One region of the Falsiroseomonas sp. CW058 genome, then DNA from elsewhere that is predicted to be linked to it. Evidence: predicted binding sites of a transcription regulator. Region 1 holds the regulator's gene; the other holds the start of a gene.
What was found. Region 1 encodes LexA, which represses DNA repair genes until DNA is damaged. Its sites were predicted from a motif close to TGTTCTANNTANGTTC; they were not measured.

Region 1 (3,200 bases):
CCCGCGGCCGCATCCTCGCCGCCCTCTCGCCCACCGCGGCCGAGACGGTGTCCCTGGCCGAGGGGTGGAACCGCGTCCTCGCCCACCCCGTCGCGGCGCGGCTGACGCAGCCGCCGGCCGATGTCTCGGCCATGGATGGCTATGCGGTCCGCGCGGCAGACGGGGCGGCCGGCGCCACCCTCGCGGTGATCGGCACGGCGCCGGCGGGGCATCCCTTCGCGGGCGCGGTCGGGCCGGGCGAGGCGGTGCGGATCTTCACGGGCGGCTTCGTCCCACCCGGCGCCGACGCCATCCTTCTGCAGGAGGATGCCGAGGAGGCCGGTGGCCGCGTGACGGTGCGGGAGACCGTCGCCGCCGGGCGCTGGATCCGCCGCCGCGGCCTCGACTTCGCCGAGGGCGAGACGCTGCTGCCCGCCGGCCGGCGCCTGACGGCGCGTGACATCGGCCTTGCCGCGGCGGCGAACCACCCCTGGCTTGCGGTGCGCCGCCGGCCGCGAATCGGCCTTCTCGCCACCGGCGACGAGATCGCCCTGCCCGGCGACGCGATCCCGCCGGGCGGCATCGTCAGTTCCAACGCGCACGCCCTCGCGGCGCTGGTCCGCTCGGCCGGCGCAGAGCCCCTGGTGCTGCCGATCGCGCCCGATGACCGCGACGCCATCGCCGCCGCCGCGGCCGCGGCACAGGGCTGCGACATGCTGGTCACCACCGGGGGGGCGAGCGTCGGCGAGCACGACCTGGTCCAGAAGGCGCTGGGGCCGGAGGGCTTCGCGCTCGACTTCTGGAAGATCGCGATGCGGCCGGGCAAGCCGCTGATCTGGGGGCGGCTGGGCCGGACGCCGGTGCTGGGCCTGCCGGGCAACCCCGTCTCGGCGCTGGTCTGCGCGGTGCAGTTCCTGCTGCCGGCCATCGCCGTGCTGTCGGGCCTTCCCGCCGCGCCGCCGGAGACGGTGCTGGTCCGGGCCGGCGCGCCCCTGCCGGCCAATGACGGCCGATTCGACCATCTCCGCAGCAGCCTCGGCACGGACCGCGACGGCCGTGCGGTGGCGACCCCCTTCCCCCTGCAGGACAGCTCCATGCTGAAGACGCTGGCCCGCGCCGATGCCCTGGTGCTTCGCCCGCCGCACGCGCCGCCCCTGCCGGAAGGGGCGGAGGTGGAGGCGATTCCGCTCGGGCGGCTCGGCATCTGACGCGCGGGGAGGATGGGCGTCCCATCAGGGCGGCCGGCGCCTCCCCGGCCACCATGATCGGCGCACAACCGGCAGGGGACTGGAAACGTTGCGCTTTTCGGCCGGAACCCGCTGGCCGGAGCCCCTTGCGGCGCCGTCCCGTGGCGCGCATCGCCGCCGCCAGCGCCCGGCCGTTGTGGAAAAGATTTGACGCGACGCGGAGAACCTACCTAGAACATCCCGACCGGTTGCCCGTTTGTTCGCCGCCCGCCATGCGGCGCCCGCGCAAGCCGGGGAGGAGAGGCCATGCTGACCCGCAAGCAGCACGAGTTGCTGATGTTCATCGACCGGCACCTGCGGGCGACCGGCTTCTCCCCCTCCTTCGAGGAGATGAAGGAGGCGCTGAACCTGAAGTCCAAGTCGGGCATCCATCGCCTGATCACCGCGCTCGAGGAACGCGGCTTCCTGAAGCGCCGCGCCCACCGCGCCCGCGCCCTGGAAGTGCTGCGCCTGCCGGAGAACGTCGCCCCCCGCGCTGCGGCGAACGCGCCCATCCCCGCGATGGCCGCGGCCTCGCAGGCTGTCGCGCCCCCCGCCTTCTCGCCGAATGTCATCCGCGGCAATTTCGCGCCCAACCTGTCCGGCGTGCCCAAGCCCGCCAATGAGGCGGCGGCGGTCCACCTTCCGCTCTATGGCCGCATCGCTGCGGGCCTGCCGATCGAGGCGCTGCGCGATTCCGGCAGCAGCGTGGAGGTGCCGGCCGCGCTGCTCGGCGGTGGGGAGCACTACGCCCTCGAGGTCGCGGGCGATTCGATGATGGAGGCCGGCATCCTCGATGGCGACACGGTCATCATCCGGCGCGGCGACACGGCGGAGAACGGCGCCATCGTGGTGGCGCTGGTGGACGACCAGGAGGTGACCCTCAAGCGCCTGCGGCGCCGCGGCAATTCCGTCGCGCTCGAACCCGCCAACCGGACCTATGAAACCCGGATCTTCGGCCCTGACCGCGTGCGGGTGCAGGGCCGCCTCATCGGCCTGCTCAGGAAATACTGACGCGAGGGGACGCGACCGCCCCCGTCTTCGCGGAGGGGGGCGGGTACCCCGCTCAGTACGGGTCCCACTCGTATTGCCGCGCCTCGCGCCAGGCCAGCACACGCTGGCGCAGCACCATCCCGCCGACACCGAGCGCCAGGCCCGTGCCAAGCCAGGCCAGGTGCAGCACGGGGTCGAGAAGGGCGAAGCTCATCGGGGTTCTCCGCAGCATGTGTCCGCCCACAGCAGACGACATGAACGGATAAGGAAGGGTTACCGACCTCGTTCCGTTATCCCGGGCTATTGATCTGGCGCTTCACCGTCCCGCGGGGCGAGGGGCAGCGGCTCCGCCCGGCCGGGCAGCGGCGGCGCCGGCACCCAGGGCCGGTCCCCGCGCATCGCCCGTCCCGCGACCAGCACGGCCCCTGCGGGCCCGAGCCAGGCTGCCTGGGGCCCATCCCGCCAAGTGGTGAAGCGGTCGATGGCGGCGCTGGCAGCGCAGCGTGGACGGATGGGCTCGGTCGCCACGATCAGCGCCGCGCGGCCGCAGGCCTCGGCCAGCGCCGCGGCGTCAGGGCCGGGGCCACGTCGGGCGCCACGGGGCGGGGGCGGCGTGCGCAGCAGCACCGCTTCCGCCGCGCCCGGACGCGGGCGGAACCGGCAGGCGGCGGCCGAACAGGCAATGGCGCCGCCCGCGACCTCGCCCTCCTCCGGCAGCGGCTGCGCGGCGGCCACGCCCATCCGGCGCAGCAGCGCATCCCGCGTGAAGGCGGTAGCGCCGGGCAGGCGATGGAGGAAGACGCCCTCTGGCGTGCGCAGCGCCACCAGGCGCGAGTCCGGCGAGACCAGCAGGTCCGGCGGCGGCGAGGCGAGCCCCGCGGCCAGCCCCGCCACGACCATGGGCACACCCGGCCAGCGCAGGGTCCCCTGCCACAGGCACAGCCAGCAGAACCCGAAGGCGGCCAGCGCCAGGCTCCATCCCGGCAGCGGCGCCAGCGCCGG
Region 2 (3,200 bases), on a different contig from region 1:
GGCAGGCTTGCCGCGCCCGCCCCGGCTGGCTAGAAGGCGGTCCCTGCGCTGGATGGGTGGCCGAGTGGTCGAAGGCGCACGCCTGGAAAGTGTGTAGACGTGAAAGCGTCTCGTGGGTTCGAATCCCACCCCATCCGCCAGTTCCCGTGCGAGTCCCTGCAGCGACGCCTTGCCGGCCAGCGACCAAGCGTGCAGCGCCGACTGTTCGGCCGACGGTTCGTCCTTTGTCGGGAAGGAGGCGCCCTCGCCGAGCAGGACGACAATGATGAGATAGGTCAGCAGACGCCGGTCGTATTCGTTGTCGGTCTCGCCGTACTGCTCCGGATCGCGGTTCACCCGCACCTGCCCGAGATGGAGCTGGTCACCGCGCCAGGTCGCTTCGACGTCGTAGATGAGAATGCCGGTCCAGCTACAGCGGAACAGCAAGCGGCCGCCCTCCATGCAGACGAACCACTTCTCCTCCATGACCATCGGGACCAGGCCACGAGCGATCATCCAGGAGTCGAAGGGGTTGGCCGCGCAGGTGATGACCTTCTCGGGCGACGTCACCGCCTGCCTGGCGCTGCCGAAGGTCGAGCTCGGGGCCTTCCCGACCATGCCCATCCTGCCAGTCGCGGGGAAGCCGGCGGCGGCGACACGCGCCTTGGATGGCGGCGCGATCATCGTGCCGGTCTCCAGTCCCGCGGCGCCGCATGTCGAGCGGCAGACGGCCGCGACCGCGGCCACGGGCTTCGTGCAGCACGTCAGCCTGGGCAGGCGCGACGGCTGAACCTACGCACCAGCACCAATCGGACCAGACAGCTGTTTGGCTGCGCGCCTCCTGGCTCGGCGGCCATCCCGCCCGGCGGACTTCGCTGACCGCAAGCCAGGACAGGGGCTCGGCCGCATCACTGGCTGGCCCAGACGATGCGGTGCATCCAGGCGAGTTCGGCGAGGTCGAAGGCGTAGTTGGGATGGGCGGGGTTCAGGCTGGCCAGTTCCACGCGGCGGGCGGACTGGCGCAGCAGTTCCTTCGCCATCACCTCCCCCTTGCGGGTGCGGACCACCACGCGGTCGCCGCGGCGGACGGGCGCGGCGGGGGACACGATGACGACGTCGCCGTCGCGGAAGACCGGCTCCATGCTCTCGCCGCTGATCTCGAGCGCATAGGCGTTGGGGTCCGGCACGTCGGGGACCGAGATCTCGTCCCAGCCGCCGCCGACCGGGTAGCCGCCATCGTCGAAGAACCCCTCGCCCCCCGCCTGGGCAAGGCCGATCAGCGGGATGCGCCGTCCCGTGGCGCCCCGCCCGCGGGAGAGTGCCGGCGCGCCGGAGATGAGGGAGGCGAAGGCCTCGACGCTTGCGCCCGTGGCGGTCAGCACCTTGGCGACACTCTCGGTCGAGGGCCAGCGCGCGCGGCCATCGGCGCCGGTGCGCTTCGAGGGGTTGAAGGCGGTGGGGTCGAGCCCCGCCCGACGCGCCAGGCCGGAGGCGGAGAGCCCATGCTCGGCGGCGAGCGCGTCGATCGCCCGCCAGACATCCTCGTGCCGCATCCCCGCATCCTTCATCCGAATCGCCCCTCAGGCCAGGGGCAACCGCGCTGGGCATCACATCCTAGGTTTCGAGTCGCGACGCAATAGGAACTATAACCTTGCAACCGGGAGTGGAAGGCGATAGATGCGGCTTGTTCCTGTTTCGTTCAGGAACGAGGAGGAAGGAGCCCCCCATGCCCATCGCCACACGCCGCGCCGCGCCGATCCTGGCCAGCATGGCCTCCGCCCAGCCCTTCGCCTCGGCCGAGGATGCCTGGTTCTGGACCATGGCCGCGCTGGCCGCCCGGCGCGACGGCGCGCGGCTTTCGGCGTCCCGCGGCGCGGTGCAGCGCAACTGCGAGCCCGACGATGTCGTGAAGTGCCTCGACCGCCTGTACCGGCAGCGCCGGATCGAGCTGTGCCACGCGCGCATCCTGCGCATCTGGGGCGAGCGCGGCTGCGGGCCGAGCGCGGTGATCCCCGCCGAGCGCGGCGACCTGCGGCTGTGGCGCGAGGCGATGGGCGCGCTCGATTTCCCGCTGCGGGCGAAGGGAATCGTCGCCGGCCCGCCGCGCGGGATGGAGTCGGCCGAGGAGGCGCGGGTGATCCGATTTCCGGGTGCGCGCGCGTGAGGCTGGCGCATCGGCGCGCGGTGGCCGAAGGCGCGGGCCAGCAGGTCTGGATCGCCTTCGGCGGCGTGGCGGACCAGCCCTGGCTGCGCCTGCTGCGCCCGGGCTTCCGCCACTGCTTCGCCGCGCTGTCGGACGAGACCGGCTGGACGGTGCTGGAGCCGCTGTCGGGCCGGCTGCTGGTGGCGCGGCTGCCGGTGCCGGCGGGCTTCGACCTGCCGCGATTCTATCGCCGCGCCGGGCTGGCCGTGCTTGGCCCCTTCGAGGCGGAAGATCCACGCCGGCGGGTGCTGCCGCCCCTGTTGCCGCTGACCTGCGTGGGGCTGTGCCGCGCGCTGCTCGGCCCGGGGGCGCCCTTCGCGCTGACGCCCTTCGGGCTGTTCCGGGCGCTGGGCGGGGTCGTGGCGGAATCTCGTGAATCTAGGAAATAATTCTTGACGGCGCGGGGCCGCCCCGCTACACAGGCCAGGCCACGGGGCGAGTTGCGTCCCGAGGCCGTCTCCCTTCCCGGTTCAACTCGAAGGCCCGCCCGGCTCCCGCCCGGCGGGCCTTCGCTTTTTCCGGCGCGCGGGGGCGTCCCCCCTCCCCCCAGTTCGAAGGACCTGCGCATGGGTGGCCTGTTCAAGGCGCCGAAGCCGGTGGTGGTCGAGCCGACGCCCGTGGAGACGCGGGTCGAGACGGTGGCCGAGACCGCCGCCAAGACCGAGGCCGTGGCCGAGGACGCGCAGCGCGCGACGCGCGTGAAGGCGGTGGAGCGCGCGCGCCGCGGGCTCGGCGGAACCATCGCCACCTCGCCCCGCGGCGTGCTGGACCCGCTGCCCGCCTTCGCCACCCGCAAGAGCCTGCTGGGGGAGTGAGCGGCATGACCCCGGAGGAGATCCTGGCGCGCCACGCGCGCGCCGCCGAACGGCGCCGGCCGCTCGAGCCCGTCTGGCAGGGCTGCTACGACCATGCGCTGCCCGCGCCGGGCGCCGCGCCGCTGTTCGACGCGACGGCGGCGGATGCGGCCGAACAGCTCGCCGCCTCGCTGCTGGCCGAACTCGCGCCGCCCTGGTCGCGC

Region 2: the regulator LexA is predicted to act here: its motif matches at 1,665-1,680, upstream of ACK8OX_RS14525 (S24 family peptidase).

What each region holds. Positions count from the first base shown of each region.
Region 1 is NZ_JBNXUO010000009.1:60,913-64,112, reverse strand. Features, by position in the region: gene ACK8OX_RS09625 (molybdopterin molybdotransferase MoeA) at 1-1,187, shown strand, start outside; gene lexA (transcriptional repressor LexA) at 1,473-2,219, shown strand; gene ACK8OX_RS09615 (hypothetical protein) at 2,272-2,412, opposite strand; gene ACK8OX_RS09610 (ComEC/Rec2 family competence protein) at 2,499-3,200, opposite strand, start outside.
Region 2 is NZ_JBNXUO010000016.1:111,091-114,290, forward strand. Features, by position in the region: tRNA gene ACK8OX_RS14515 (tRNA-Ser) at 51-140, shown strand; gene ACK8OX_RS14520 (hypothetical protein) at 440-769, shown strand; gene ACK8OX_RS14525 (S24 family peptidase) at 888-1,532, opposite strand; gene ACK8OX_RS14530 (hypothetical protein) at 1,706-2,143, shown strand; gene ACK8OX_RS14535 (hypothetical protein) at 2,140-2,571, shown strand; gene ACK8OX_RS14540 (hypothetical protein) at 2,749-2,997, shown strand; partial or broken gene ACK8OX_RS14545 (portal protein) at 3,003-3,200, shown strand, end outside.